Regions from separate parts of the Corynebacterium comes genome, predicted to be linked through region 1. Evidence: predicted binding sites of a transcription regulator. Region 1 holds the regulator's gene; each other region holds the start of a gene.
The links. Region 1 encodes LexA, which represses DNA repair genes until DNA is damaged. Its sites were predicted from a motif close to CGAACANNTGTTCG; they were not measured.
Positions count from the first base shown of each region.

Region 2: CETAM_RS09815 (HNH endonuclease signature motif containing protein) is a predicted target of LexA. The motif match lies at 3,693-3,706, and genes of this name have one in related genera.
Region 3: CETAM_RS13080 (HNH endonuclease signature motif containing protein) is a predicted target of LexA. The motif match lies at 2,136-2,149, and genes of this name have one in related genera.
Region 4: CETAM_RS10055 (HNH endonuclease signature motif containing protein) is a predicted target of LexA. The motif match lies at 3,162-3,175, and genes of this name have one in related genera.

Region 1 is NZ_CP046453.1:1,604,832-1,612,773, forward strand. It holds gene CETAM_RS07740 (hydrogen peroxide-inducible genes activator) at 1-125, shown strand, start outside; gene CETAM_RS07745 (hypothetical protein) at 151-1,110, opposite strand; gene hrpA (ATP-dependent RNA helicase HrpA) at 1,196-5,104, shown strand; gene nrdR (transcriptional regulator NrdR) at 5,101-5,595, opposite strand; gene lexA (transcriptional repressor LexA) at 6,341-7,054, shown strand; gene CETAM_RS07765 (DeoR/GlpR family DNA-binding transcription regulator) at 7,295-7,942, shown strand, end outside.
Region 2 is NZ_CP046453.1:2,044,418-2,052,359, reverse strand. It holds gene phnE (phosphonate ABC transporter, permease protein PhnE) at 1-390, shown strand, start outside; gene CETAM_RS09835 (phosphonatase-like hydrolase) at 422-1,096, shown strand; gene CETAM_RS09830 (zinc-binding dehydrogenase) at 1,096-2,112, shown strand; gene CETAM_RS09825 (AEC family transporter) at 2,132-3,046, shown strand; gene CETAM_RS09820 (hypothetical protein) at 3,060-3,578, shown strand; gene CETAM_RS09815 (HNH endonuclease signature motif containing protein) at 3,717-5,156, shown strand; gene CETAM_RS09810 (LLM class flavin-dependent oxidoreductase) at 5,201-6,226, opposite strand; gene CETAM_RS09805 (maltokinase N-terminal cap-like domain-containing protein) at 6,284-7,432, opposite strand; gene treS (maltose alpha-D-glucosyltransferase) at 7,435-7,942, opposite strand, start outside.
Region 3 is NZ_CP046453.1:2,751,255-2,759,196, reverse strand. It holds gene CETAM_RS13085 (ABC transporter ATP-binding protein) at 1-596, opposite strand, end outside; gene CETAM_RS13080 (HNH endonuclease signature motif containing protein) at 811-2,094, opposite strand; gene trpA (tryptophan synthase subunit alpha) at 2,218-3,060, opposite strand; gene trpB (tryptophan synthase subunit beta) at 3,063-4,325, opposite strand; gene trpCF (bifunctional indole-3-glycerol-phosphate synthase TrpC/phosphoribosylanthranilate isomerase TrpF) at 4,337-5,764, opposite strand; gene trpD (anthranilate phosphoribosyltransferase) at 5,754-6,782, opposite strand; gene CETAM_RS13055 (anthranilate synthase component II) at 6,779-7,423, opposite strand; gene CETAM_RS13050 (anthranilate synthase component 1) at 7,420-7,942, opposite strand, start outside.
Region 4 is NZ_CP046453.1:2,092,423-2,100,364, forward strand. It holds gene rsfS (ribosome silencing factor) at 1-4, opposite strand, end outside; gene nadD (nicotinate-nucleotide adenylyltransferase) at 104-706, opposite strand; gene CETAM_RS10045 (hypothetical protein) at 703-1,560, opposite strand; gene CETAM_RS10050 (glutamate-5-semialdehyde dehydrogenase) at 1,676-2,953, opposite strand; gene CETAM_RS10055 (HNH endonuclease signature motif containing protein) at 3,186-4,604, shown strand; gene CETAM_RS10060 (D-isomer specific 2-hydroxyacid dehydrogenase family protein) at 4,601-5,521, opposite strand; gene CETAM_RS10065 (D-isomer specific 2-hydroxyacid dehydrogenase family protein) at 5,581-6,495, opposite strand; gene proB (glutamate 5-kinase) at 6,510-7,739, opposite strand; gene obgE (GTPase ObgE) at 7,775-7,942, opposite strand, start outside.

The DNA.
Region 1 (7,942 bases):
CCGCCCAGCGCGACATCGGCCTCGTCTACCGCAGCTCCAGCTCACGCGCCGAGGAGTTCAGTATCCTCGGCCGGCTGACCACCGGCGCCTTCCGCAGCGCCGTCGGCGAGTCCGTCCCGGCGTAGCGGGGCCGCCGCCGTCGGCGGGCGGCTAGCGCACCGGCTCCGGCAGCGGACCTGCGGCGGCCTGGCGGTAGATCATCGCCTGTGCGAGCAGCAGAACCGGTCCGAGGACGACCATGGCCAGCCCCAGGGTGATGATCGCCGAGATACCCACGATGACGCCCGCGACCAGGTTGAAGGCGAGCAGCCGGCCGTAGTTGCGCAGACCGTGGCGGAACCCCTCGACGATCCCGCCACGGAAAGTGGCACGACGGTCGATGACGAACCACACCATGAACATCGTCAGCGGCGAGACCAGGACGGCCACCACCAGCACCACGGCGAGAGCGGCGAACAGGGTGCCCAGCACCGCCAGCATCTCTTCGTCTGAGGCCATCTGGGTGTCCGCGATCGGGTTGCCGGCCAGGAAGAGCGGGATGGCCAGGGCAGCGAAGAGCAGGCTGGAGAGGACCTGCAGGAGAATGGTCAGTGCGAACGCGGGTCCGAAGTTGACGTCGTGGGTGAAGTCTCCGGGCCCGATCTTCTTCTTGTCCACCTGCCTGAGCGCGCCGTGGTAGACGAAGACCATCAGAGCCGCCGTCAACAGGCCCATGGCGAACTGCGCGATCTGGTAGCCGAATCCGTTCTGGAGACCGACGTCGCCGTTGAGGCCCCCGAAGGCCATGTCCACGATGGCGGACACAGCCATCACCACGACGCCCAGCGCCAGGGCCCCCAGAATCCACAACTTCCAGTTGCGGAACACCACGGAGAAGGCCCAGCTCACCGCCTCCATCGGCTGAACCACGCCGGTTCCCTGCGACTGTCCGTAGGCGGGCTGCCCGCCGATGCCGTAACCGGCGTAGCCGCCGTAGCCGGCGCCGTAACCCGGGGTGTCCTCCGGGTGCGGAGTCGAGGGGTAGGACGGGTACTGCGGCAGACCGAAGTTCTCCGGGTGCTCCTGCCTTCCTTGCGGCCGGTCTTCGGAGGGGTCATTGGGGGTGGACATGTGTCTGCCTTCCTGAGCACTTGCGGTCTGGTACGCGACCAACGATAGGCCACCGGTGATGAGCCGGTAGGATTCAACGTCAGCCATGAGTAATACTTCTGACGCCCCGGTCAACCGCGACGCCCTCCTCGAGCGCCTCGCGGACGTCTCCCTGTCCGACGAACGCTCCATCCGTCGCCGCCTGCACAAGGCCCGCACCCCACAGGCCTTGGCGGCGATCGCCGCGGACATGGAACGGGCCGCCGAAAAAGTCGCGTCGATCGAGGCCGGCATCCCCCCGATCGAGTACCCGGAGTCGCTGCCGGTTTCCGCCAGACGCGAGGACATCGCGGAGGCGATCCGGGACAACCAGGTCGTCATCATCGCCGGTGAGACGGGTTCGGGTAAGACGACGCAGATCCCGAAGATCTGCCTGGACCTCGGCCGCGGTCGTCGCGGTCTGATCGGTCACACGCAGCCGCGCCGTCTGGCCGCGCGTACGGTCGCCGAGCGGATCGCCGAGGAGATCGGCCAGGAGATCGGCGGGACCGTCGGCTACGCGATCCGTTTCGACGACCGTGTCTCCCCCACCTCCGCCGTCAAACTCATGACCGACGGCATCCTGCTCGCGGAGATGCAGCGCGACCGCTTCCTCAACAAGTACGACACCCTCATCATCGACGAGGCCCACGAACGCTCCCTCAACATCGACTTCCTCCTGGGTTACCTGCGCCAACTGCTGCCCAGACGCCCCGATCTCAAGGTGATCATCACCTCCGCGACGATTGACCCGGAGCGTTTCGCCGAGCACTTCGCCGACGCCGACGGCAAGCCCGCGCCCATCATCGAGGTCTCCGGCCGCACCTTCCCGGTGGAGATCCGCTACCGGCCGATGGAGTTCGAACTCGACGGCAAGGTCATCGACCAGGACCCCCTCGACGCGCTCTGCGAGGCCTGCGAGGAGCTCATGCTCGAAGGCCCCGGCGACATCCTCTGCTTCTTCCCCGGCGAACGGGACATCCGCGACGCGATGGAGGCCATCGAGGGCCGCAAATGGAAGGGCGTGGAGGCCACTCCGTTGTTCGGTCGCCTGTCAAACCAGGAACAGCACCGGGTGTTCCAGCCGCACTCCGGCCGACGCATCGTGCTCTCGACCAACATCGCCGAGACCTCCCTGACGGTCCCGGGCATCCGCTACGTCGTGGATACGGGTACCGCGCGAATCTCGCGCTACTCCACACGCAACAAGGTCCAGCGGCTGCCCATCGAGCCGGTCTCGCAGGCCAGCGCCAACCAGCGCTCAGGCCGCTGCGGCCGTGTGGCCGACGGCATAGCCATCCGTCTCTACTCCGAGGACGACTTCAACTCCCGGCCCGAGTTCACCGACCCGGAGATCCTGCGCACCAACCTCGCCAGCGTCATCCTGCAGATGACGATGATGCGCCTCGGCGACATCGCCGAGTTCCCCTTCCTCCAGATGCCCGAGAACCGCGCCATCCACGACGGACTGCTGCTCCTGCACGAACTCGGCGCGCTCACCGACGAGGAGCGCGAGGGCCAGCCCGTGCTCACACAGACCGGTCGCGACATCGCCCGCATCCCCGTCGATCCCCGCATGGCCCGCATGCTCGTGGAGGCCAACCGCCTCGGCGAACTCGACGCCGCGATCGTCATCGTCGCCGCCATGACCATCCAGGACGTGCGCGAACGTCCCATGGAACAGCAGTCCCAGGCGGACCAGAAGCACGCCCGTTTCAAGGACGCCACCAGCGACTTCCTGAGTTTTCTCAAGCTGTGGGACTACATCAACCAGTCCCGCGACGATCTGACCGGCAACGCGTTCAGACGCCGCATGAAGGACGAGTACCTCCACTACATGCGCATCCGCGAGTGGTACGACCTGGTCCGTCAGCTGCGCGAGGTCACCCGTCAGCTCGGCTGGTCCTCGCGTGACGACGTCGCCGGCGACCGCAGCCCCGACGCCATCCACCAGGCCCTGCTCTCGGGACTCCTCTCCCACATCGGCGCCCGCGACGGCAACACCCGCGAATTCAAGGGCGCCCGCGGCACCCGTTTCATGATCTTTCCCGGCTCCTCCCTGGCCAAGAAGCCACCGGAGTTCCTCATGGCCGGCGAACTCGTGGAGACCTCCCGGCTGTGGGCACGCGACGTGGCGAAGATCGAACCCGCCTGGGTGGAGAAGCTAGCGGGCCCCCTGCTCAAGCACCAGCATTCCGAACCCAGCTGGTCCCGCAAGCGTGCCTCCGGCATCGCCCACCAGAAGTCCACCCTGTACGGCCTGACCATCATCGCCGACCGGGTGGTCGCCTACCACCATGTCGATCCCGAGGCCGCGCGGGACATGTTCATCCGGCATGCCCTCATCGAGGGCGACTGGACCACCCACCACACCTTCTTCCACTCCAACGTGGAGAAACTTGAGGCCGCCGCCGAAATCGAGGAGAAGGCCCGTCGTCGCGGTCTCATAGTCGACGAGGACACCCTCTTCGATTTCTACGACTCCCGCCTGCCCCAGACCATCACCACGGGCCGGCACTTCGACGCCTGGTGGAAGAAGGAACGCCAGACCAACCCGCACCTGCTCGACTTCGACCCTGACACGCTGCTGGGTGTCGACGCCGAGGAGATCACCGAGGCCGCCTTCCCCGACAAGTGGCGCAAGGGCAGCATCGACTACGACCTGGAGTACCGTTTCGAACCCGGTCACCCGCAGGACGGCGTGACCATCCTGGTCCCCATTCCTCTGCTGGCCGGCATGGACCGGGAAGGCTTCGACTGGCTCGTACCGGGGCTTCGCGAGGAACTGCTCACCGAGCTCATCCGAACCCTGCCGAAGGAGCTGCGCAAGACGGTCGTGCCCGCACCGGACTACGCCGCCCGGGCGCTGCCCCGACTGCGCCCCTACGCGGGGCCGCTGGTCGAGCAGTTCGCCGAGATCCTGCGTTCGCTCGGCGGGCGACAGATCACGGCCGAGGATTTCCGCCCCTCCGCCGTCCCCGCCCACCTGAAGATGACCTTCGGAGCCGTGGACAAACGGGGCAAGGTCATCGACGCCGACAAGGATCTCGGTGCACTCATCGAGCGCAACGCCGGCTCCATCAGAGCATCGGTGAGCAGGGTGTCGCGCACCAGTGAGTCCAAGGCGGTGTCGGAGTGGACGTCCGACACCCTGGGTACCGTCGCCGAAGAGGTGCAGACGGTCGTCGACGGCCACGAGATCACCGCCTACCCCGCGCTCGTGGCCACCCCGGGCGGCGTGGAGATCCGCGTGCACCCGACCAGGGCCGCAGCCGAGGCCTCCATGATGACCGCGACGCTGACGCTCCTGCTCCGCGAGATCTCCGTCAACGCCAACCAGATGACCAAGGGACTTCCCCTGCAGCAGCGGGTGGCGGTGGACAACTACCCGCACGGCGGCGCCGCAGGACTGATCGAGGATGCGCGGGTGGCCGCCATCCGGGACCTCATGATTGCGCACGGCGGTCCGGTACGTTCCCCGGAGGAGTTCGAGGAACTGAGGAAGAAGGTTTCCCCCGAGGTCTCAGGCACTGTCCGACGCACCGTGGTGGCGCTTGCTCCCGCGCTCATCGAATACCAGTCCGTCGCCGAAGAACTCGCGCGCTGGAGCGGCGAGGCCATCGACGACATGAAGGCACAGCTGGAGTTCCTGGTGCCCAGGAATGCCGTCACCCTGCACGGATCCGCCCAGCTTCGTCACCTCCCCCGCTACCTGCAGGCGATGCGAGTCCGTCTCGAGGAGATGGCACAGGACCCGGACAAAGACGTAGACCGTCAGGATGAGGTCGAGGAGGCCCAGTCCTACCTCAACCTCCGGCTCGCCAGGCTGCCGAAAGGTCGGGAGAAGACCCGCGAGGTCAAGGACATCCGCTGGATGATCGAGGAACTTCGGGTGAGCCTGTTCGCCCAGCGCCTGGGCACCGCGCGGCCGATCTCCCTGCGCCGTATCCAGAAGGCCGTGGACAAGCTCCGCTAGGCCCCGGGCCAGCCCTCGAGGGACTCGGCCGCCGCTTCTTCCTCCCGAGCCCGGCGGCGCATGAGCCGGATCTCCGACTCGAAGTCCTCGGCCGACTCGAAGGACTTGTACACGGACGCGAAGCGCAGGTAGGCGACCTCATCAAGAGCGCGTAGCGGTTCGAGGATGGCAAGTCCGATGTCGTTCGCATTCACCTGGGAGCCACCCTGAGAACGAACCCTCTCCTCCACTTCCTGCGCGAGACGCTTGAGCGCATCATCGGAGACATCGCGGCCCTGGCAGGCGCGGCGGACACCCAGGACAACCTTGTCGCGACTGAACGGCTCCGTGACGCCGTTGCGCTTGATCACCAGGAGAACGGCCTTCTCAATCGTGGTGAAACGTCCGTTGCATTTGGTGCACTCACGCCGGCGACGGATGGCGGCTCCGGCGTCGATAATGCGCGAGTCAATGACACGGGAGTGATCGTGATGGCAGAACGGGCAGTACACAGCGTGTCTCCAGTGCCTTTCTGGGAGGAAACCGGTGGACCGGATGGTGGCACCGATCCTACTCCCCGGGAAGATTTCCCCTAACGCGCCTCGTCGCTCGACTGCGTCTGGTTGCCCGCGGGATACACCGTAGATCCGGTTACGCCTTCATCCCCGGCACCCCGGAAGGAGGCACTGACCACCACCAGACCGAAAAGTGCGCCGAGCAGATACGTCAGGCCGGTCTCCCGCCAGCGGCTGGAATGTCCCTCACCTGCGTCCCGCGGCAGAGGATCGGCGCCAGGTAGGCCCTGTGTTCGATTTGCGGGCACCAGAGTTCGAACACCCCGGCCACAGGAAGGGGACCTGTGGAAGCTCGACGGCTCCCACACAGCGGCCGGGCGGACGGAGTCATGTACGGAAGTATGGACGCTGCCACCTGGGCATGGACGATGCAGGAAGGTGATCACGGCGAAGTCCTTTCGTTGTCTGCTGTGAGGATATCGAGACTGGTCAACACCCTCGAACAGTGCTACCGTTCAGGTGTTCTAACTAGCTGATGTGTTCGATTAAAGCACCCGTTCGAAATTTTGTCCACAGAACCCGCACATCAGTCGAACATCCGTACCAGATCGTGCTAAACATGTAACAGGTGAATGGCATGCGGACGACACGCCATTCGAACAACGACCACCGGAACGCCGCTGAGCCGCCCCGACGATTCGATACGGCACGCACCGCCACCACCCCAGGAACGAGAAGGACGATGACCCGCAAGAGCGCCCCCGCCAAACTGACCCCCTCCGGCAAGCCGGACCCCTCCACACTTTCCGATCGTCAGCGACGGATTCTTGAGGTCATCCGGGATGCCGTCGTGCTGCGGGGCTATCCGCCGAGCATCCGGGAGATCGGTGACGCAGCGGGACTGCAGTCCACCTCCTCGGTCGCGTACCAGCTGAATCAGCTGGAGAAGAAGGGTTTTCTCCGTCGCGACCCGAACAAGCCGCGTGCGGTGGACGTGCGTACCCTGACGTCGACCGACACCGCCAAGAAGCCTGGGCGGCGCGTCGTGGCCAAGACTTCGACGGCCCCGGAGGATGCCAGCGCCGCGAACTTCATTCCGGTGCTCGGCCGCATCGCCGCAGGTTCACCGATTCTCGCCGAGCAGGAGGTCGAGGACTACTATCCGCTGCCGGCCGACCTGGTGGGTGACGGTGAGCTGTTCATGCTGCAGATCGTGGGTGAGTCGATGAAGAACGCCGGCATTCTCGACGGCGACTGGGTCGTCATCCGTTCCCAGCCGGTCGCGGAGAAGGGCGAGTTCGTCGCCGCCCTGATCGACGGAGAGGCGACTGCGAAGGAGTTCCACAAGGATTCCACCGGGGTCTGGCTGCTGCCGCACAACGAGGATTTCTCCCCGATCCCCGGCGACAAGGCGGAAATCATGGGGAAGATCGTCTCCGTGTTCCGGAAGCTCTAGAGACGTTCGCCCCGCCCAGTCAGACAATTGACGGCACAGAATTCCACATCAACCCACGGGAACGGGCCCGGTTTGATGACAGGCCCGGCCGACCGCCTTTCGCTTGATGTCCTCCGGTTCGCACCTATTTGTACTGGCTAATCCCCATTCTCTTCCCTGCGGCCTTTTATTTTGGAACAATGGCGGAAACAGACATCCATTTTTGTCCGATTCCGTCCGTGAGGCGACAGAGGAGAACCCATGTACGCAGAGGAGCGTCGCAGACAGATCGCCTCCCTCACCGCTGTTGAGGGTCGGGTCAACGTCACCGAGCTGGCGAACCGGTTTGATGTCACAGCGGAGACCATTCGTCGGGATCTCGCCGTGCTCGACAGGGAGGGCGTGGTGCACCGGGTTCACGGTGGCGCCGTGGCCAGCCAGACTTTTCAGACGGCAGAGTTCTCCCTCGACGCGCGTTTCCGTTCCGCCCCCACCGCCAAATCAGCCATCGCGCGGGCGGCACTGCGCTATCTTCCGGAGCCCCGCGGCGGGCTCTTCCTGGACTCGGGTTCCACCATCGGCACGCTGGCGGAGCTCATCGCCGAGCAGCCGAACGCCGAACAGTGGTCCATCGTGACCAACAGCCTGCCGATCTCCCTGAACCTGGCCAACAAGGGGCTCCGGGAGGTTCAGCTTCTCGGAGGTTCGGTGCGCGCCATCACGCAGGCGGTCGTGGGTGACACCGCCCTTCGCACCCTGGCGCTCATGCGGGCGGACGTCGCGTTCATCGGCACCAACGCACTCACCCTCGATCACGGGCTTTCCACGGCGGACTCCCAGGAGGCTGCGATCAAATCCGCCATGGTGACCAACGCCCACAAGGTGGTTGTCCTCTGCGACTCCACCAAG
Region 2 (7,942 bases), 440 kb from region 1:
GGCCTCGGCGGCGTCGCCGGAACCCTCGCACTTGCCGTCGGAGCGGTCGGACTGCTGTCCAAGCTCGTCGCCGATTCGCTGGAGGAGACGGACGTCGAGGTACAGACCGCCCTCCGTACCGCGGGCGCCTCGGAGGCACAGATCTTCTTCTCCGCCACCATGCGCCAGGCGGCCCCGGCGTTTGTCGCTCACACGATGTACCTGCTGGACACCAACATCCGTTCGGCGACGCTGCTCGGAGTCGTCGGCGCAGGCGGCATCGGCTTCCTCCTCCTCAACGCCTCGCGGATCAACCAGTTCGAGGTGGTCACCACCATCCTGCTGCTGATGATCGCCGTTGTGCTGCTGGTCGAGGGCGTCTCCATGTGGCTGCGCAAGACCGTCCGCTGATCAACCCCATCACACCCCCAAGGAGTACACCATGATTTCACTCGCCATCTTCGACATGGCCGGCACCACCATCAACGACCGGGATGAGGTCTACCGGGTCCTGCGTGAGGCCACCGAGCGCACCGGCGCCCGCTACACCGACGAGCAGTTCCAGGAGTGGATGGGAACCGAGAAGAAGTGGGCCATCCGCAACCTGCTCGAGCTCGGCGGTATTCAGGCCACCGAGGAGCTCGTGGAGGAGACCTGGGAGTGGTTCCGTGCGGAACTGCGCCGCACCTACACCGAGAACCCGCCCGTGCCGATCGACGGTGTCGAGGACATGCTGCGCGAACTGCGCGCCCGGGACATCCGGGTCGCCCTGACCACCGGGTTCAACCGGGAGACCGTCGACCTCATCCTCGGTTCGATGGGATGGTCCGTGGGCGATCTCCTCGACACCACCGCCGCCGGTGACGAGGTCGAGTCCGGACGGCCGGAGCCCTACCTCATCCGGAAGGTCATGGCCGAGCTGGACGTCACCGACCCGGATGAGGTGATCAGCCTCGGGGACACCCGGGCGGACGTCATCTCCGCGCAGCGGGCGGGAGTGCGCTCCGTCGGCGTCCTGACCGGGCACCTCACCGAGGAGGAGTTCGGCGAACTCGACGCGGATCACGTCCTGGCCTCCTCGGCGGAACTCCCCGGTCTGCTGGAGGAACTGAACTGATGACCCCGAGCACCACGGCCCGCGCCCAGTTGTGGGAGGGCGGCGGCTCCTTCCGCAGCATCGAGGTTGAGCTCCCGGATCCGGCCCCCGGAGAACTGCTGGTTGAGCTGCGTGCGGCCACCATCTGCGGTTCCGACCGGCACACGGTCTCCGGGCGGCGTCCCGGCGCATGCCCGTCGATCCTCGGGCACGAGGGCGTGGGCGAGGTCGTCGCCAGTCGTCGCCCCGGCGTGGACGTGGGCGAGCGGGTGGTGTTCGCGGTGACCGTGTCGTGCGGGCGGTGCCGACACTGCCGGCGCGGCCTGACCGCCAAATGCGAGAGCGTGCGAAAGGCCGGACATGAATCCTTCGAGGGGGACTGGCAGCTGTCCGGCACCTACGCCACCCACCTCCATGTTCTGGCGGGGCAGTCGGTCACCGTCGTTCCGGAGGGGATCCCCGATGCCGTGGCCTCCACGGCAGGCTGCGCCGTCGCGACAGTGATGGCCGTGCTGGAGCGTGCCGGAGATCTCCGGGACCGCACGGTCCTGGTCAACGGAATCGGCATGCTCGGAATGATCGCGGTCGCCGCCGCCCGGAGCAGGGGAGCGCGGCACATCATCGCCTGCGACCCCAACCCGGCGAATCTGAATCAGGTCGCCGGAATCGCGGATGAGCTGAGCGCACCGGGCGCATGCCTGACGGTCGACGTCGCCCTGGAGTTCTCGGGGGTCTCGGAAGGCGCGAGCGCCTGCCTCCGGTCGCTCGATACAGGTGGTACAGCCGTCTTCGCCGGCACGGTCGCCCCGGTGCCTGCGGTGGACCTGGATCCGGAATGGCTCGTGCGGGGTTGGCGCACGGTGACGGGCGTGCACAACTTTGAACCGCGTCACCTGGAGCAGGCCGTCGCCTTCCTCGCCGCGGAGTGGGAGCAGTTGCGTTGGAAGGAGATCCTCGGCGAGCCGATCACGCTGAGCGAGCTTCCCGCAGCCTTCCGGTCCTCCTCACCGGCGACGCGCATGGTCGTCACCCCATAGTCGGCTACGATGACCTCTCGTGATTGAGGTACTCACCGGATTCGGCGTGGTCGTGGTCGTCATCGCGGTGGGGTACGTCCTCGGCCGTACGGACGCCCTCGGCCCCGGGGCCCGCCGCGCCCTGGCCAACATGGTGTACCTGGTGGCCACGCCGGCGCTCCTGTTCGACATCCTCCTGGACACCGACCCCCGGGAGATATTCTCCGCGAACTTCCTGGTCATCGCGTTATCAGCCCTTGTCGCGGGCTTCCTGGGTTTCCTGCTGCTGCGCCTGCGCGGTTCGAACTCCCCGGACAGTCTCATCGGCATGTTGGCGTCCTCCTACGCCAACGCCGGCAACCTGGGTGTGCCGCTGGCCGTCTACATTCTCGACGACGCCGCCGCCGTCATCCCCGTCATCCTCTTCCAGGTCGCCTTCTACGCGCCCGTCACCCTGACCACGCTGGACATGCTTCACGCCTCGAAGCAGTCGAACCTGCTGCGCAACGTGCTCCTGGCCTTCCGTAACCCGATGCTGCTGGCCGCGATCGCCGGGCTGCTCATCGGGTTTCTGCGGGTCCCGGTGCCGGTGTTCGTCGGCCAGCCGGTCGCGCTGCTGGCCGGCGCCTCGGTGCCGCTGGCGCTGATGGTGTTCGGCATGTCCCTGGTCGGCTCGACAGTCTCACTCACCGGTGATGTGGCCCTGGTGGTGCTGCTGAAGAACGTGGTGCACCCGATCATCGCCGGGCTGCTGGCCTTCCATGTCTTCGGACTGAGCGGCCACGCGCTGTTCACACTGGTGGTGCTCGGGGCGCTGCCGACCGCGCAGAACGTACTCACCTATGCCCTGCGTTTCCGCACCAATGAGCGACTCGCCCGCGACACCGGAGTGGTGTCCACGCTGGTGTCCTTCCCGGTGCTTGTCGCGGTCACCGTGCTGCTCGGCCCCGGGTAACATCACCTCCATCATGGACACCATCAGACTGCGGTCCTCAGCCCGCCACCTGGCCACCAGCCGGGCCGTGGTCGTCGGCGTCGTGTTCCTCCTGGTGATGGCGCCGATCCTCGTCGGCCTGCTCATCTCCGCCACCACCCAGGACGCCCCGACCTGGTCGACGCTCTACCTCGTGGCGGCCACTGCCCCGGCCGCAGGGATGCTCATCGCGCTGATCATGCTGGTCATCGTGCTGTGGCGCCGTTCCCGGCCGCTCCTGCTCATCGACGACCACGTCACCATCCTGCCCACCGGCATCCGCTTCCCGCTCGACCAGCTCACACAACTCCAGCTCTACACCCTGCCCGGCCGCGGTACCTTCCTGGTCCTGCTGCCCGGGCACGTCACTCAGCGCTTCCCGGAAGACATGCGGGCCGTCGCCCCGTACACGGTTCGCTTCCCGGACGGCGGCGATCCCCAGCCGATCGAACTCGTCGACCTGATCCTGCGGAGAGCGCCCCGGGTGGGCGTCGACAAGCTCGGCACTGTGTAATCCTCCGGTTTCAGCGGTGGAAGCGAGGGGGTTCGATGCTTGTCGGCGCCGCCGCGACGCATGGCAAACATGTTCGGAAAAAGGGTTGACGGTGCCGCGCGGGGGCGATATGCTCGAACATATGAACGAGGGGGAGTCATGACGGTACAGCAACGCGTCGACCATGCGGTCACCCACATCACCACCGGCATGGCCACCCTCTCCGACGTCCTGGCCGACCCCTCCACCGTGGTCTTCGACGACGTTGCAGCCGGGATGAAGGACCTCGAGCAGGTCCTCGCCGCCAAGGCACGGATCGACGCCGCCTTCGCGTGGCTGGCCGATCACCACACCGCCGGCCGGCTCGTCGGCTCCACCAACGTGGTCGACTACCTCACCACCACCCTCGGGATCTCCCGGCGGGAGGCCCTGGCCCGCCTGCGGACCGGGGCAAGCCTCTACAGCCCACCGCCGCCACCCCCGGAACCCGAACCCGAGGACACCGAATCCGAGGAACAACGCCGCACCCGGGAGAAGGCCGAGGCGGAGCGCGCCGAACGGGAACGTCAACAACAGGAGGCCTCAAGGCGTAAAGCCGCCGACACGTCCGCCGAGATCCTGCGCATCATCGACCGGGAACTCACCGAGCTGGCCGATACCGCCGACCCGGGCCGTGCCACCCTCCACCATCAGGCACTCGAGGAATCCGCCCGCCGCACCCCGGAGGACCTGCGCGACTGGCTGCGCCGACAGGTCCACCTGGCCAACCGACACGCCACCCCCGACCCGCTCGCCGGCTACCGCCGCCGCAGCCTGCACATCGGGGAACCCGATGCGGACGGCAGCTGCACCATCCGCGGCCGGCTACCGGCCGCGGATGCCGCGATGCTCATCGCGGCCCTGGCCCCCGGGCTGCGCCCCGGCGCAGGCCTCGACGACCCCGACACCGCCGACACCCGCACCCGGGCGCAACGCCGCGTCGACCAGCTGGCGGTCATCCTCAACAGACACCTCGCGACCTCGCAGGCGGTCACCCGCTCCGGGGTCGGCTCGATCCTGCTGTCGGTCACCGCCGACGACCTGGAGAACATGTCGGCCTCGTCGACGTTTCCCACCAACACCGGCCACCGGCTGACCCCGGTGGATCTGCTGCGCCTGGGGGCCGCGAAGTTCGACGTCATGGTCCTGCACGACCATGATGGTCAACCCCTGGCCCTGGGACGCGGGCACCGGACAGCGAGTATGTTCCAGAAGATCGCCCTGTTCGCCGCCCAGGGGGTCTGCGGCTGCCCGGACTGCACCACCGCCGCGATCCACAACGACGCCCACCACCTCACACCCTGGACCAAGGGTGGGGTCACCGATCTGAACAACCTCACCCTGGTGTGCCCACCGCATCACGGGGACAACGATGATTCGCGTACCGGGGCCGGCAACAGGGGGTATCTCGACCGGTGCCCGGTCACCGGGAGGGTCGGCAGACGCGCGGGCCCGGGGCAGCCGTTGCGGTTCAACACCACCCAGGCGGCGGATGATGCCGCGGGGGCGCGGATCCGCCGACGCACACAACCACCCGACGACAACAAAGAAGCAGCATGATTCGGCCGCCGTTCCGGGGCGCTACGTCACTGCGCGATCACGTCTCAGGCCCCCGGTGCGCCCGCCGTGTGTTCGGGGTCCAGCTCCCATGCCTCGGCGAGGATGTCCATGCCGCGCATCGCCTCCGGCTCGGAGGTGGCCTGCAGGGAGATCATCAGCTCGTCGGCCTGGGCCGTCTCGGTGAACTCGGTCAGGTAGTCCCGGACCTGGTCACGGGTGCCCACGGCGGTGTAGCGCAGCATGTCGATGATCTGGCGCCCGTGGTGGGACTGGACGATCTCGTCGAGCTGGTCCTCGGTGAGGAACCTGCCGCGTCCGGCCATGGACCGGATGCGTTCGCGGTAGACACCCTCGAGCTGACGCACGGCGTCCTCCTGGGTGTCGGAGGCCGTGACGTTGACGGCGGCGATGACATAGGGCTCGGCAAGCTTCTCGGAAGGCTGGAAGTTCTCCCGGTAGGTCGCCACGGCCTGCTCCAGGTGGGTGGGCGCGAAGTGCGAGGCGAAGGAGTAGGGCAGACCAAGCTGGGCGGCCAGGCTCGCGCCGTACAGGGAGGAGCCCAGGATGTAGAGGGGGACGTTGGTGCCGACACCGGGGATGGCGTCCACACCCGGGATGCGGGAGCGGCCGGCCAGGTAGCCCTCGAGTTCCATGACGTCCTGCGGGAAATGGTCGGCGGCGTTGGCGTCGCGACGCAGCGCCCTGCCCAACGTGTTCATGTCTGTGCCGGGCGCACGGCCGAGACCCAGGTCGATGCGGTCGGGGTAGAGCTCCGCGAGCGTGCCGAACTGCTCCGCCACCACATAGGGGGAGTGGTTCGGCAGCATGACGCCACCGGAACCCAGTCGGATCTTCTCGGTTTTCGCGCCGATGTGGGCGATGAGCACCGCCGGGGCGGAGGAGGCGATGTGCTTCATGTTGTGGTGCTCGGAGTACCAGATGCGCGAGTACCCGAGCTCCTCAGCCCGCTGCGCCAGCGCCACGGAACGGGCCATGGACACCCGTGCGGTTTCGCCCGGGTAGATGTGGCAGAAATCGATGAGGGAGAGCGGGATCTTCGGGGCACTCAAGGTCAGGTCACCTTCCGGTTGGGGTCGTCTGTCACCACCACCCTACGGAAGATCTTACTATTGGCGTTCGAGGATACGGCGCACCGCCGCCAGCGGGATGTCCACCCAGTCGGGTCGGTTGTCGGACTCGTAGACGACTTCATAGAGGGCCTTGTCCAGCACGTACGCGTCCAACAGCGGGCCGGGCCCGACCCCGTAGCCCTCGAGGAAGGCGTCGGTGGCGGACTGGACCCAGGCCGCCGGGTCCTCGGGCCCCGCCCCGCCGGAGTGGGCGGGGAAGTGCGCGGCGTAGTCGAGGGACCGGATGATGCCGGCGACGTCGCGAAGCGGCGAGTCGGGGAGCCTGCGTTCGGCGAGGGGACGGGCGGGCTCGCCCTCGAAATCGATGAGCACGTAACTGTCCGGCGTGCGCAGCACCTGGCCCAGATGCAGATCACCGTGGATGCGCTGGACGTGGATGTCCTCGCCGGCCAACGCCGCGTACACGGCCCGGGCGTCATCGGCGAAGTCCGCCAGCACGGGGGCGCGTCCGACCAGATCATCGAGCTGCTGCGTGAGCCGGGCCCCCAGCTCGTCAGCGCCCACTCCCTCCGTCGGCAGCGCCCCCGCCAGCGCCTCATGGACGGCACGGGTCGCCTCGCCCAGCAGGGATGCCTCTGCGGCGAAGGAGGCGTCGAGGGTGGAGAAACCGAGCGCGAAGCGCCAGCCGTCGTCGGCCTCGGGGACGAAGTCCTGCACCATGGCCAGGGTGTGGTCGGTGCCGTCGATCTCCGCGGTCACCCAGCCGCGCACCGGGGCGACGTTCGGGCAGTCGGGAATCCGGGAGAGCAGCTCCACGTCCGGGTTCAGCCCGGCCTCCAGGTGGCGGAACACCTTGAGCATGCGGTCACCGACGATGAGCGAGGTGTTGGACTGCTCACCCTCGATGGCCTTCGCGACACCGGTGGGCAGGTTCTCGCCGTGTCGCCTGCCGACGCCCCCCTCCACCGCCTGGAGGTACAACTCCGGGGAGGTGGCGAGGACGTCGTGGCCGGCGGCGTCGACAAGCACCTGGTACAGCGAGTGCCTGCCGCCGTGGGCGACGCGGAGGATGAGGAGGCGGGCGGCGTCGGGAAGCGGAACCTCCCGGATGATCTCCACGTCATCGATGGGTTCCGATTTCGCGCCGTAGAAACGCGCCTGCGACAGCATGCGTGCCAGATCCATGATCACTCCTCGGAGATGTCGAACCAGAAGTAGGCGTGCGGGGCGAGCATGACCACCCACGGGTTTGTGCCGATCTCCGGGAAGCGCTCGCCACCCGAGAGCTCGCGGGGGATCACGCCGGCGAACTCCGAGAGATCCAGCGACACCGCCTGCGGACGATCCGACAGGTTGTTCACACACAGGATGGTTTCGTCCTTGTACTCGCGCAGGAACGTCAGCACGGTCTCGTTCTGCGAATCCACCTCCCGGTAGGTACCCAGGCCGAACGCCTTGTACTGCTGGCGAATATGGATCTGGCTGCGGATCCACTGAAGCAGGGAGTTGTCCCGGTTCATCTGGTTCTCGACGTTGATGGTCTGGTACCCGTACTGGTCATTCTGGATCGCCGGCAGGTACAGACGCTCGGGATCCGCCCGGGAGAAGCCGCCGTTACGGTCGTTGGACCACTGCATGGGGGTGCGCACACCGTCCCGGTCGTAGAGCCAGATGTTGTCGCCCATGCCGATCTCA
Region 3 (7,942 bases), 1.1 Mb from region 1:
TAGTCACAGAGCTTCTCCACTTCGCTCAAGATGTGGCTGGATAGTAGGACGGCAGCTCCGCGGTCACGCTCCTGTCTGACCTGCTCGACAAACTCCCGCTCCATGAGCGGGTCCAGGCCCGCAGTGGGTTCATCTAGAATGAGGACTTCCGCCCCCATGGAGAGTGCCGCGACAAGGGTGACTTTGCGCCGGTTTCCGGTGGAGTACTCCCGGCACTTCTTGTCGGGATCGAGATTGAATGCCTGGATAAGTTCCTCCTCCCGCTTCTTGTTGACTTTAGGGCCGCGCAGCGATTCCAGAGTTCGGAACACTTCCCTTCCGGTGAGGCTGGGCCACAGGGCGATGTCGCCGGGGATGTACCCCACCCGCTTGAGGATGGAAGGCGTGCGCCGCGGGTCCTTCCCCAAGACAGTCGCGGTGCCGGAGCTGGCATGGAGGACGCCGAGCAGAATGCGGATGGCCGTGGATTTGCCGGATCCGTTGGGTCCGAGGAATCCATGAATGGTGCCAGGTTTCACCGTCAGGTTCAGGCCGTCCAGGGCATTGAAATCTCCGAAGGTCTTCACCAGATCGCGGACCTCGATGACAGAGCTCACGGCCTTCACTCCCCGATCGTTTCACGTGAAACATCTATGACGCTCGGATCGCCACATAATGGGGTCGACAGGGACCACGCTAAGAGGTGTTCCATGGGGCCAGACACTCCTTTTCCGATGGCTGAGCGGTGGTCACGCCTCATGGTGCCCGGAGATGCACCCGCGACTTCACAGAGCTGCACAATTCTCATGCCCCCAGCATGCACTGTCAGAGTCAGAACGGTGGTGGATCGTCGCCCTGATCAGCCTCGGTGATCAGGGGTACGAATTCGGCGCTTCTTTTGGCCTGTGATTCGACACGGATTCGATCTCGGCGTTTCTCTCTTCTTTGGCTGACGGTCTGCAGCCAGTGTCGTTCCTTGGGTGAGAGTGGACCGCTGGGTTCGGAGGAGGCCCAATGGCCGTCCTCAAACAGCCAGAATTTCTCCCGCGTGTGGGGGTCGATGATGTAGCGGACCCGGCCATCCGTCTTGATGTTGTGGTGGTGCTGGCAAATGGCCGCCAGGTTGGCGGCAGTGGTGAGGCCACCCTCCTCGAAGTCGACACGGTGGTCCATCTGTGCCCGGAACCCGTGGCAGTGACAGTCGGGATAACCGCATCCGCCGTCCAGTCCGATGACCACCGCCCGGATATCCTCCGGGGTGGCATAGGAGTTGGCCACCTTGCCATAGAGGTGATCCATGTCCTGGATTTCGGTGGCCTTCTCCGCCAGCAGGTCGGTCGCTTCCGGACTGATCCAACCGATTCCGGAAATCCAGCCAGGGGCATCTTCCACATCGTGGGCGCGGTACATGTTGAGTACCACCGTTGTCTTGCCCTCGCCGCGGATGAGCTCCTTGAAGGCTTCCGTCAGGCTGATGTCCCGGGCTGCTGCATGCTTGCGCACCCGCTCGTCGATCTCAAGGGCTGACACCGAGTCCGTGACGACGTCGACGTACCCCTGGCTGCCGTCGATCCCGACGGAGAACCCCTCCCCTGCCGGGGCGGGCGTGTCATTGGCGGAGATGGTGTCGTCCAGGGTCAGGATGATGGCGTTGAGCTTCCTGCGGATCGCCCCGGCGGTGGGCAGGTTCTGATTCGGCCGCGTGGGCGTGAGGTAGGTGGTGAGTTCCTCGTCGATGATGCGCAGATGTTCGGTGACGTCTGCGTCCACCTTGCAGAGCACTGCGTCGATGGCCTTCAGTCTGGGTAGATCGAGATGGAAGAGGCGCTCCTGGAGGGCTTTGAGCCTCGGTAGTTCACGCAAACGGTGGTGGGCGAACAGAGCGCTCTGGATGTAACGATCGCCGTATCCCGTGGAGCTACGGAGCGACGCCAGGACAAGCTCGATATCCGCCATTTCATCGGGAAGAACTGACTGCCACATCTCGTGGTCGGCGCGGCGAATCCGTGCACCGTTAATCGCCACCCGGTCCGTTGTTGAGCACACCGAGTAGAAGTTGGTCGGATGAAGTAGTTCCCTGAGTACCCGGTCCACGACCGACTCCGGAGCCCCCATGACTCGCCCTCCCCTTAGGCTGTACGTTCGATACCAACGTTAGAACATGTGTCCGGAAGGTGCAAGGGGTAAACAGAAAAGGCACCCGCCCACCAAGGTGGACGGGTGCCGGGTCCGGGAAAGCTATCCGCGCTGTGTGGCAGCCTTCATCGCTGAAACAAACTCGGTCAGTTCAGACTTCAGGGCAGGCATATCGGTGATGCGTCCCGGGTTCGGGTGCACGCCTTCGACGTACCTGTCGATCAGCTTGGTGATGGCGGATCCGGAGATCGCACCTGCAGCGCCGGCCGCGATCGCCTCGGCAACGTGCTGCGGTGTGGAGATGCCGAAGCCCAGAAGGATAGGGGCGCCACCGAAACGTTTGACGTTCTCGACGACCTCCTTGAGGCCCGTAGTCTCGGATTCGCGTTCCGTGCCGGTCACCCCGTGACGGGAAACGGCATAGATGTAGCCCGTGGAGTGGGCGGCAACGCCTGCGAGGGTCTTCTCGGCGGCCTGGGCCGGGGCGATGAAGATGGGGTCGATGCCGGCGGCTCGGGCGGCGGCGGCGAAGGGCTCGCCTTCGCGCACGGGGACGTCGGGAAGCAGGATGGAGTCCGCCCCTGCCTCGGCGAATTCGCGGTAGAAGGTGTCGATGCCGCGGGTGAAGGGCACGTTGCCGTAGATGAGCATGCCGATCGGCAGATCCGGGAATTCCGCGCGGATGGTGCGGATCTGTTCGAGTGCGCCATTCACCGTTGCGCCACCGTCGAGGGCGCGGATGTGGGACTTCTGGATCGTGGGGCCGTCAGCGACCGGATCGGAGAAGGGGACGCCGAGCTCCAGGGCGTCGGCACCCGCGGCGACGACGGTTCGGACGATCTCCAGGGCGTCGGCTGACGTGGGGTCGCCGAGCATGAGGAAGGGGACGAATGCGCCCTCGTTCTTCTCGGCGAGTGCGGAGAATAATTTGTGGTAGCGGGTCATGACTACTGAGCCTCCTTGGCCAGGACGAGCGAAGGGTTCTCTTCAAGGGCGCGGCGGACGTGGTCGACGTCCTTGTCACCGCGACCCGACAGGGACACGAGGATGGTGATGTTCTCGCCCTTGTCCTCCGCCAGCTTCGCGCGCTTGAGCGCGTAAGCCATGGCGTGGGAGGACTCCAGGGCGGGGATGATGCCCTCGTACAGGGAGAGGAGCTGGAAAGCCTCGAGGGCTTCGGCGTCGGTGATGCCGACGTAGGTGGCCCGGCCGGTGTCGTGGAGGTAGGCGTGCTGCGGACCGACGCCCGGGTAGTCCAGGCCGGCGGAGATGGAATAGGACTCCTCCACCTGACCGTCGGAGTTGCGCATGAGGTAACTGCGGGCACCGTGAAGGATGCCGATCTGGCCATTGTTGATCGTGGCACCGTGCTTGCCGGAGTCCAGGCCCAGCCCGCCAGGTTCGGCCCCGACGAGTTCGACGCTCTCTTCGTCGATGAAGTCGGCGAACATGCCGATGGCGTTGGAACCGCCACCGACGCACGCGACTACGAGGTCCGGCAGACCACCGGTGCGCTCGAGCATCTGAGCCTTGGCCTCCTCGGAGATGACGCGGTGAAACTCACGCACGATCGTCGGGAAGGGGTGGGGCCCGGCGGCGGTACCGAGGAGGTAGTGGGAATCGTGGAAGGTGGCGGTCCAGTCACGCAGTGCCTCGTTGACGGCGTCCTTCAGGGTGCCGGAGCCGGCGTCGACGGGGATGACTTTCGCGCCCATGAGCTTCATGCGGAACACGTTGGGTTGCTGACGCTCGACGTCCTTGGCGCCCATGTAGATGACGCACTCGAGGTCGAGCAGTGAGCAGGCCAGTGCCGTCGCGGTACCGTGCTGGCCGGCGCCGGTCTCGGCGATGATGCGGGTCTTGCCCATGCGCTTGGCCAGCAGGGCCTGGCCGATGACCTGGTTGGTCTTGTGCGCGCCGCCGTGGACGAGGTCTTCACGCTTGAGGAAGATCCGTGCGTGTCCTCTCCCCTGGCCCGGGAGCGGGAGGTTGGAGCATTCGGTGAGCGGAGTCGGACGGCCGAGGTAATCGCGGAGGTAGGTGGCCAACTCCTCACGGAAGGAGGGGTCGTTCTGTGCGTCGACGAAGGCTTGCTCGAGCTGGTCGAGGGCCGGGATGAGCGACTCGGGGACGAACTGTCCGCCGAATTCGCCGAAGTAGGCCGGCAGGATGGTCGCGCCGCCGTCGCGCTCGGAATTGGTGGTGTTCATGTCTTTCAATCCTATGGGTAGCTGAAGCTGCGAATGGTGGCGAATGCGTGCCGCAGGGCGCCGGCGTCCTTCCTGCCCGCCCACTCCCCTGCCCCGACGGGGTACTCCACGCCGGAGTTGAGGTCGAGGCCGAGGCATCCGACGGTGAGGGCGTCGCTGAGGTTTGTGGGCGAGAGCCCTCCGGCGAGCAGGCTGTGCTGCTTCACTTCAGCGGGGATGGACGTCCAGTCGAAGGTGGTGCCGGTGCCGCCCTCGCCGGAGTCGAGGACGAGCTTGTCGACGTCGCCGACGATCGCCTTCGCCCACTCTCCGTCGGCGGAGGTCATGGAGACGGCGCGCCAGATCTCGACGCCTTCCGGCACCTCGGCCCGGACTGCACGCACGAGTTCGAGTTCGGCGTCGACCGACCCCTGGTAAGGCGCGTGGATCTGCACGGCCACGACTCCGTCGAGACAGAGCGTGCGGTAGTCCGAGGTGCGGCGAGAAACTGCGACGTATTTCAGGCCACCCTCGGAGGCGATGATCTGCTCGGCGGTTTCACGTGAAACATTGCGCCGCGAGGGCTCGTCGAAGATGAGTCCGCCGTAGACCGCGCCTGCCGCAGCTGCGGCTTGGGCGGCTGTCGGGGAGGTCAGGCCGCAGACCTTGTTCGGGCCGTACACGAGCTCGCGCGCGGCCAGGTCGACGTCCGGCTGGGAGGTCAGCTGCGAGCCGACGAGGAAGCCGTTGGAGTGGCCACCGAGCTGGCGGACGGTCTCGCTGTTGCGGATGCCGGATTCGGAGACGACGACCGCGTCCTCGGGTAACAGGGCCGCGAGACGTGCAGAGCGTTCCAGGTCGATGGAGAGGTCGTGGAGGTTCCGGTGATTGATTCCGAAGATTTTCGCTCCCAGATGTAGAGCGCGCTCCACCTCCTCCTCGTCGATCACCTCGGTGAGGATATCCAGGCCGTAGCGGGCGGCGACGTCGGCAAGCTCGGTGTACTCCTCGTCGGAAAGCACGGAGAGCATGAGCAGGATCGCGTCGGCGCCGAAGTAGCGGGCGGCGTGGATCTGGATCTCGTCGATGATGAAGTCCTTGCACAGCACCGGCAGGTGGGTCGAGGACGCGACGGTGGCCAGGTGGTCATAGTCGCCGCCGAAGCGATCCGGTTCGCAGAGGACGGAGATGCCGCTGGCGTAGCGGGAGTAGACGTGGGCGATCGCGCCCGGCTCATAGTGCTCCCGGATCATGCCGAGTGAGGGCGATGCGGACTTGCACTCCATGATGAAACGGTTGCCGCCGCGGCCGTCGGCACGCAGGTTCTCATGGAGTGAACGGGTCGACTTCGTCAGCGTGGAGAGGTCCACGTGTGCGATGCGGGCACGGATCTCCTCAAGATGGCCGCGACGGCCTTCGACGATGCCCTCGAGAACGGTCGGAAGATTGTTATGCGCCATAGTCGGTCCCTTCGTGCTTGGCGAGCCATTCCCGGACAGTGCCGTCCGAGATGAGCTTCTGCGCGAGCTCGGTGCCCTCGCGCAGCGAGTCGACGCGTGAGTTCAGGTAGAACATCGCGCCTGCGTTCACGGCCACGGCGTTGCGGTGCGCGGCCGGGCCCGTGCCGTCGAAGATGGCGCGCATGTGGACGGCGTTCTCCTCGCCGTCGCCTCCTACGAGATCGGCGAGTTCGCACTTCTCGACGCCCAGTTCCTCCGGCGTCACCTGATAGAAGATGATGTCGCCGTCCTCCTTGAGTTCCCATATGTCGGTGGGTCCGTGGACGGCGATCTCGTCGGTGCCGGAGCCGTGGACGACCAGTGCCCGGGAGCGGCCGAGTTCGCGGAAGACCTCGGCGATCATCTGGCCCTGCGCCGGGTTGGCCACGCCCATGATCTGGAACTCGGGGCGTACCGGGGAGAGCAGCGGGCCGAGCACATTGAAGATGGTGGGAATCCGCAGGGCCTTGCGCACCGGCTGCGCGTGGGCGATGGCAGGGTTGTAGGCCGGGGCGAAGAGGAAGGTGAAGTTGGCGGCCTCGAACTGACGCTGGGCACGCTCCGGGTCGAGATCCAGCGGGATGTTCAGGGCCTCGAGCACGTCCGCGGAACCGGACTTGGAGGACACGGAGCGATTGCCGTGCTTGACCACTTTGAGGCCACCGGCGGCGGCGACCAGCGATGCCCCGGTGGTGATGTTGATGGTGTTGGCGCCGTCGCCACCCGTGCCGGCGGTGTCGAGCACGCCCTTGCCGGAGACCGGGAAGGGGCGACCCGCGTTGAGGAAGGCCTTGGCTGCGCCGGCGATGTCGGCGAAGGCTTCGCCGCGGGTGCGGATGGTGGCCAGGAGGGCCGCGATATGGACGTCGTCGTATTCGCCGATGGTCATCGGGGTGAAGACCTCCACGGCCTCCTCGACGGTCGGGGTCTTCTTGTCCAGGTACTTGATGAGCACCTGGAGGGTATCGGGGTGGGTCATCGGCGGGAATCCTCTTTCCGGGAAATGGGGAGAAGTTGTTCGACGCAGCGCGCCAGGATGATCGGACCCGTCGGGCTGAGAACGCTCTCCGGGTGGAACTGCAGGCCGATCGCCATACCGTTCTCGGTCTCGGCCGCCATGACGACGTCACCGATCTCGGTCTCCGTCGTCGCCAGCGACCGCAGCCCTGCGGGAGCCGCAAGGCAGCCGAGGGAGTGGTAGCGGGCGACGGGTACGAGGCGGGCGACGACGCCGGGCAGACCGGCGTCGAGGGCCAGTCCGGCGAAGACGGGATGCTCGACTCCGGCGTCGGTGAGCGTCATCGGGACGGAGACGCCGTGGACGGGGCCGCAGGGTTCCACCGTACCGCCGTGGTGTTCGAGCAGTGCCTGGAAGCCGAGGCAGATGCCCAGCAGCGGGATCTCGCCGAGCACGCGGCCGAGGATCTGCATCATGTTGCCCGCGTCCGCCGGGTAGCCGGGGCCGGGCGAGAGGCAGATCAGGTCGGGTTCCGCTGCGAGCACGTCCTCGACGGCGACGGTGTTACGGAAGACGGTGCAGCGGTATCCGGCCTCGGCGAAAGCGTCGACGAGGTTGTAGACGAAGCTGTCGTGGTTGTCGATGAGAACGATGTGCGTCATCGGATGACCTCCAGGGTGGAATCCGCGGCGAGCGCGATGGCGTTGAGCACGGCGTAGGCCTTGTGCAGGGTTTCGTCGGCCTCGGCCTGCGGGTTGGAGTCGCGGACCACGCCGGCGCCGGCCTGGACGGAGGCGACGCCGTCCTGGACGAAGGCGGAGCGGATGACGATGCAGTTGTCCATGTCGCCGTTGCCCCGGAGGTACCCGATGGCACCGCCGTAGGAACCCCGGCGTCGCTTCTCGACGCCGCGCAGCAGCTCCATCGCCCGGATCTTCGGCGCGCCGGACAGCGTGCCCATGTTCATGCAGGCGCGGTAGGCGTCGAGGGCGTCCAGTTCGGGGTCGAGCGTGGCGGTGACGCGGGAGACGAGGTGCATGACGCGGGAGTAGCGGTCCACCTGCAGCAGGTCGGCGACCCGGCGGGTGGCGGGCACGGCGACGCGGGCGAGGTCGTTGCGGGCGAGGTCGACGAGCATGGTGTGCTCGGCGATCTCCTTGGCGTCGGTACGCAGTTCCAGC
Region 4 (7,942 bases), 490 kb from region 1:
TCACACAGTGTCCTTATTCTCAGGTAAAGGTGCAGAAAACTCCCTTGAGTTTCCCACGGATGACACGCTTTTTCCTAGTCGTACTACTATCCGGTGTCTCAGTCTACGCGGGGGTTGTGCGGTAGAGGTCGTTCTTCGCGATGTACTGCACCACCCCGTCAGGCACCAGGTACCACACGGGTCGGCCGACCGCGGAACGTTCACGGCAGTCCGTCGACGAGATCGCCATCGCCGGCACGTCGATGAGATGGACCCGCTCCTGGTGTACCTCGGGAAGCATCGCCTCGGTGAGTTCATAGCCCGGGCGGGTGACTCCGACGAACTGCGCCAGCTCGAACATCCGGTCCCAGTCCCGCCAGGTGACGATCGACGCCAGCGCGTCCGCACCCGTGATGAAGAACAGCTCGGCGTTCGGGTGACGCGCGCGCAGATCGGTGAGCGTGTCGATGGTATATGTGTCCCCACCTCGGTCGATGTCGACGCGACTGACCCGGAACCGGGGGTTCGAGGCCGTCGCGATCACGGTCATCAGATACCGGTCCTCCGCCAGCGAGACCTTCTTCTCAGCCTTCTGCCACGGTTGCCCGGTGGGCACGAAGATGACCGAATCCAGGTCGAAACGGGCCGCCACCTCGCTCGCGGCGACGAGGTGTCCGTGGTGGATCGGATCGAAGGTGCCGCCCATGACACCAATGCGCTCAGTCATGACCGCGAAGTATATCCGGTGATCCACTCCGCGAACCTGTCCGCGACATGCCCGTCACTCTCCGTGGGCTGCTCATCGACGTCCATGAAGTACCGGTTGTGCACCCCGCCACCGTTCCTCAGGGCCGCCTGCGCCGCGCCGGGGGTCAGGTTGCAGACGTAGTCACCGTCAGCGCAGTAGTTGAGGCCGTTGCTTCCCGACGCCCGCCCCGCCGCCAACGCATGCAGCGGGTTCCCGAAGTAGAGCGAACCCACCAGCTGCCCCCTACGCGTCAGCTCCGGCTCCTGGGCGATCAGCACCACCGCCCCCTGCGAGAACCCGACGAGGAGATAACCCGGGTGGCAACCCGTCTCCGACTCCCAGGCATCGACATAACCCATCGTCCCGTTGAGGCCGGACTCCAGACCTCCCACCAGGCCCTCCGCCGCCTTCTGTGCGATGACATGGGCCGGTTCCTGCTGCAGGATCCCACCCACACGTGCGGCGGTCGCCGGCAGATCCAGATTCTCATCCTGCTCCGCCAACGCGGGCACGGGAAAAGTCGCCGGATAGACGGTGTCGTCCAGCCCCAGCACCTGGACGTCCGCCAGCAGGGATTCGCCGGTCTTCGCGTAGTGGCGGGATTCCGCGAAGTGCAGGAAGGCCCGGATGTTCCTCTCCTCATAGCCGTTGGACACCCACGGCGAGGCATCGCTGTAGGAGGTCGGCCGGAGGTCCTCGTTCTGTTCACTGCCGCGGGCGGCCAGGACCACGAGCGCCGGGCACTCCTGCTGCGGCGCTGCGGAAGCACCGGGCACAGGCGTGAGAGCGAGCGCCAGCACTGTGGCCGCCAGGGACGTACTCAGTCTCCTCATGCGTGCCGCCTTCATCCGTGGGGAAAGTAACAGATCCTCATGTCAAGGCAACATTATGTCGGTGCTGGTACGTGCGCCACCCTAATCAGGATTCCCGGCGGCCTTCACCCCCGGGCTACGGGCGGGTCTGGCCGGTGCCCTGCAGGATCCACTTGGTGGAGGTCAGCTCCGGCAGCGCCATGGGGCCGCGGGCGTGCAGCTTCTGGGTGGAGATGCCGATCTCCGCGCCCATGCCGTACTGCTCGCCGTCGGTGAAGGCGGTGGAGGCGTTGATCATCACGGCCGCGGCGTCGACCTGATCGGCGAACTTCTGGGCGGTGACGATGTTCTGCGTGGAGATCGCCTCGGTATGGCCGGTGGTCCAGCGGGCGATGTGCCCGATGGCGCCGTCGACACCATCGACGACCTTGGCGGCGATGTCCATGGACAGGTACTCCTCGCCCCAGTCGGTGTCGTCGGCCTGGAGGATGTCCTCGGCACCGAAGGCCGCCAGCTCATCGACGTCGCCGTGGACGGTGACGCCCGCCGTCTGCAGGGCATGGACGATGGCGAGCTTGTCGGCGGCGGACAGCGCGGCGTCGATAAGCACGGTCTCGGTGGCGTTGCACACCGAGCAACGGCGGGTCTTGCCGTTGAGCATCATGGCGATGCCCTGCTGGAGGTCGCCCTCGGCGTCGATGTAGAAGTGGCAGTTACCGGTGCCGGTCTCGATGGCGGGGACCGTCGCATTGGTCACCACCGTCTCGATCAGACGCGCACCGCCGCGCGGGATGACCACGTCAACCAGGCCACGTGCGGTGATGAGGTCCTGGACCGAGTCATGGGATTCACAGGGCAGCAGCTGCACGGACTCCCGCGGCAGGCCGAAGGACTCCACGACGTCCTGGAGGATCTCCACGAGCTTGGCGTTGGAGTGCTTCGCGGTGCGCGAACCCCGCAGCAGGGGCACATTGCCGGACTTCAACGCCAGGCCGAAAGCGTCGACGGTGACGTTGGGGCGGGCCTCGTAGACCATGCCCATCACGCCCAGGGGAACACGCACCTGACGCATCTGGATGCCGTTGGGCATGACACCGCCGGTGAGCACCTCCCCCACGGGATCCTTCAGGCTCGCGACCTGCCGGAGCCCGCCGGCGATGCCCTCGATGCGGCCGGTGTCCAGGCTGAGGCGGTCGATGAGCGACTCGCCCATCCCCTCCGCCCGGCCGGAGTCGATGTCCTGCTGATTGGCCCTCAGGATGTCCTCGGTGGCGGCGACCAGCGCGTCGGCGGCGGCGAGCAGGATCTCGTTCTTCCGGGAGGTCGGCAGCTGAGCCAGGATCGGGGCGACGGCTTTGGCTGCCCGGGCCTTGGTCAGAACTTCTTCACGTTCGATGGCACGGCTATCAGTCATGGCAACGAGGGTACCTGAGCGACCGGAACCGAACAGCGAGCCGGGACCATCCCCGGGCACTTCGCGACGGCAGACCCGGCCCCGCGGATCGAAGGGACGGAATGACGGCACCCCCTCTCCGGGAGAGCCACCACCGTGCCAGGCACCACCAACACATAGAAAACTAGTTCGAAAGATGGATGTGGTCTAGGCGGAGCGGCCATAAAGTAGAACACATGAACGAGGGGGTGTCATGACCAGACTGAACGTCGGGGAAGCGGTCGACCAGATCCAGGCCGGAATGAGTTCGCTCTCCGCACTCATGGCAGATCCCTCCCTCGTGTCCTTCGACGAAGTGGCGGGCGAGTTCGAGCGACTCGAACAGGCGCTGGTCGCCCGGGGGCGTGTCGACGCCGCCTTCGCCTGGCTGGCGGAGTCCGCCGACGCGGGACGGCTGGTGGGATCCACCCACGCCATTGACTACCTCACCGCGCAGCTGGGAATCTCCCGGCGAGAGGCCTGGTCCAGGCTGCGCACGGGCACCTCATTGTTCAGCCCACCACCCCCGCCCCCGCCCCCTGAGCCTGCGGAGACGGAAGAAGAGCGCCGGGCCCGGGAGCAGGAGGAGGCCGAGCGTGCGGAAAAGGCCCGGAAAGATCGGGAGGAGGCACTGCGTAAGTCGAAGGAGGCGTCCACCGAGATCCTGCGCATCATCGACCAGGAACTGGCTGATCTCTCCGACGCTGCCGACCCTGACCGCAGCCGGCTCTACAACCTCGCGCTGAGTGAAGCCAGGTACCGAAGGCCGGAGGACCTGCGCACCTGGCTCCGACGCCAGGTCACCCTGGCCAACCAGAAAGGCGCGACAGACCTGCTCGCCGCCTACCGCCGACGTTTCCTCACCATCGGTGAACCCGAGGCCGACGGCTCCTGCACCATCCGCGGCCGGCTCCCGGCCGCCATCGCCGCCGCGCTGAAAGCGGCTCTGGCCCCGGGGGAGCGTCCCGGCGCCAACCTCGACGACGAGGAGCTGGAGGACACCCGGACCCGGGGACAACGCCGCGTGGACCAGCTCATGACCATCCTGGGCACGCAACCTTCCTCCCTCGGCCACGGGATGGGTTCGGTCCTGCTGTCCGTCACCGCCGAGGACATCGACAACCTCTCCCCGACCTCAGAGTTCTCCACCAACACCGGTGACCGCCTCAATCTGATGGACATCCTGCGCCTGGGTGCCGCGAAGTTCGACGCCATGGTGCTCCACGACACCGAGGGCCAGCCCCTGGCCCTGGGTCGGGGCAGACGCACCGCGAGTTTCAGCCAGCGGCTGGCGTTGTTCGCAGCTCAAGGGGTGTGCGGCTGCCCGGACTGCACCACCGCCGCCGTCCACAACGATGCCCACCACATCACCGCCTGGGACCAGGGCGGACCCACCGACCTGATCAACCTGATGCTCGTGTGCCCACCGCACCACGCGGCCAACGATGATTCGCGCACCGGTGCCGGCGGCAGAGGATACCTCGACCGGTGCCCGGTCACCGGGAGAGTCGGCCGGAGGGCCGGACCCGGCCAACCCCTACGGTTCAATGAGACGCAGGCGGCCTCCGAATCAGGGGGAGCGCGGATCAGGGCACGGCAGAATCGACCATCCGCGGAAGACGAAGCAGCCTAGTACCCGGTCTCCAGATTCACCTCGTTGGGCATCCGCTCCCCCGCCTCGAAGGCGGCGGCATTCGCCACGACCAACCCACCCATGCGCTTCTGGATGATGCTGAACGTGTTGGCCGTGTGTGGGGTGATCACGCAGTTGGGCATGTCCCAGAGCGGGTGGCCGTCGGGAAGGGGCTCCGGCTCGGTGACATCCAGGGCCGCACCCGCGATCTGACCGGACTGCAGGGCCTCCACGAGGTCGTCGGTGTCCACCAGTGGGCCGCGGGCGACGTTGACCACCACGGCGGACGGCTTCATCTGCGCAAACACGTCCCGGTTGATCATGTGCCGGGTCTCGTCGGTGAGCGGGGCCAGGATGATGAAGACGTCCGCCGTGCCCCACACGTGGCCGGCGTCCGCCATGGCATGGGACTCGTCCGCCCCGGGGACGTCACGCCCGGAGCGTGTGACGGCGACGATGCGTACCCCGAAGACCGGGAGCATCTCGATCAGCTTCGCGGCGATCCGGCCGGCGCCGATGATCGCCACGGTCTTGCCGTCGAAGAGCCACTGCTTGTTCGCGTCGATCTCCCGGCGCACCGAGAAGGACTTCGCCAGCGTGACGGTCTTGTGCATGTGCATCTGGGCGAGGATGAGACCGATGGTCGATTCGGCGACCGTGTCGTCGTAGAGCCCCGAGGCGCACGCCCAGCGGACATCGCCGGGGCGGACGAGACCGGCGTCGTAGAGTGCGTCGACGCCCGCGAACGCCGCCTGCACGTAGCGGATGTTCGACGGGAGGGGGTCCGGGAACTTGTCCGGCCCTCCGTTGAAGACCAGGAAGTCCGCGTCGTTCACGTTCTCGACGTACTCGTGCCCGGCCGCCTCGATCTCGGCGATGGCGTCGGGCCACTGCTGGGGTTGGAAGGCGAACTTCACGGCGGGCTCCTCGAGGTCTCGGGGTGATTGGTGTCACCACGCTACCGGAAAGCCCGCGGTCAGTACCCGCGTTCCACGTCGACCTCGGTGGGCATCCGCTCCCCCGCCGCGAAGGCCGCCGCGTTCTCGATGATCTGCGGTGCGATCATGCGTTGCGCGATCCGGCCCGTCGCGGCGATGTGCGGGGTGATGGTGCAGTTCGGCAGCTGCCACAGCGGGTGACCGTCCGGCAGCGGCTCCGGGTCGGTGACGTCCATGGCCGCACCGGCGATCTCCCCGTTGCGCAGGGCGGCGACCAGATCGTCGGTGACGATCAGCTCACCCCGCCCCACATTGACCACGACCGCGGAGCTCTTCATCGCCTCGAACTTCGCCGCATCCACCAGTCCGGCGGTCTCCTCCGTCAGCGGCATGGCCAGCACAAAGGCGTCCGCGTCACGCCACACGTGGGTGGCCTCGGACACGGGGAAGGTCTCGTCGGCGCCCTCCACCCGGCGCCCCGAACGATTCACCGCGATCACCTTCACCCCGAAGGGACGGAGCATGGGTATCAGGGCGTCGGCGATGCCGCCGGCGCCGATGATCGCCACCGTGGTGGCGTCGAAAAGCCAGCCCTGGGCGGCGTCGATGGGGCCGCGTGCGCGGAAGGACCCTGCGAGGGAGGCCGCCTTGACGTGATGGAGCTGCGCGAGGAGCAGCGTGAGCGCGATCTCGGCGACCGGCCGGGCGTAGACACCGGCGGCGTTGGCCCAGCGGACCCCGCCCGGGCGCATGACGCCGGCGTCGATGAGCCGGTCAACGCCGGAGAACACGAACTGTACGAAGCCGATGTTGGCCGGCAGCGGGTCCGGTAGTCGGCCGCCGGCGTAGATGAGGAACTCGGCCTCGTTCAGGTCGGTGGTGAACTCATGTCCGGAGGCCTCGACCTCGGCTATGACCCGGTCCCAGACGCCGGGGTACATGGTGAACTTCAACTTCTGATGCGCTCCTAGATGCGTGAGGCGTAGTTGGACAGGTAGTCGGCGTGGACGACGGGTCTACGCTGCCCCTCGGGGAGATCTTCGGTGTGCTTGCCCAGCATGCCCACCAGCACGTCCGAGTCGTAGGCCACCTCACCGCGGCCCACGACCTGGCCGTCGGGGCCGATGATGTCGAGGATCTCTCCGGCCTGGAACTCACCCTCCACGGCGGTGATGCCCACCGCCAGGAGGGAGGTGCCGCCGGCGGTGACGGCGGTGACCGCGCCGGCGTCGAGACGCAGCGTGCCGCCGATGTCAGCGGCGTAGAGGGCCCAGAACTTCCAGGCGGAGAGACGGTTCTCCCGCGGGTGGAACACGGTGCCCACGCTGGCGTCGTCGAGCGCGGGGCCGATGTTGTCCGCCGAGGTCAGGAGGACGGGCACGCCACCACGCGAGGCGAGACGGGCGGCGGCGACCTTCGAGGCCATGCCACCGGTGCCCACGAGGCCGCCGTCACCGGCGACGACACCCTTGAGGTCATGTCCGGTGCGCACCTCCGAGACGAACCGGGCGTCGGGCTCGGCGGGGTTGCGGTCGTAGAGTCCGTCGACGTCGGAGAGCAGGACCAGGGCATCGGCACTGATGAGGTGGGAGACGATCGCGGAGAGGCGGTCGTTGTCGCCGAAGTGGAACTCGGAGGTGGCCACCGTGTCGTTTTCGTTGACGATGGGCACCACCCGCAGTTGTCGCAGACGGTCGATGGTGCGCTGGGCGTTGCGCGCCCGGTCACGCCGCCCCGCGTCCGAGGCGGTCAGCAGCACCTGGCCGATGGTGCGGTGGTAGCGGGCGAAGGACCTGCCCCACTGGTGGGCGAGGTGGACCTGGCCGACGGCGGCGGCGGCCTGCTTCGTCGCCAGATCCGTGGGCCGCTGCACCAGGCCGAGTGGGCCCATGCCGGCGGCGACCGCACCGGAGGAGACGACGATGATGTCCGAGTTGTACATGCGCGCCTGGAGGGCGTCGACGATGTGGTTGATCTTGTTGGGGTCGACCGTGAAGTCGTCGTTGGTCAACGACGAGGAGCCGATCTTGACCACGACCTTCTTCGCGTGCGCGATCCGCTCGCGCATCTCCGATTCATGACCGAAGGCCGGATTTCCCTCCGACTCGACGACCGGTGCAGGAAAATCCACTCCGACGGCGGCATCGTCATGGTTCTCGTACGGGGACAGGGGCAGTCCATGGGGGCGTGTCGTCATGTCTGCCCAGTCTACAGACACACCCCCGAACAGGGTCAGCCCTCCCAGCGCTCGCGGGCGGCGACCTCTCCCTCTCCGTAGTCGAGCTCGTCGATGAGTCCACGACGTGCCTGCGAGGCACGCTTGCGCTCCTCTGCGGACACGCGTTCGGTGGACTGCAGGCGAGCGTCCTGGCCACGGCCCGCGACAGTCGGGTCGATGCC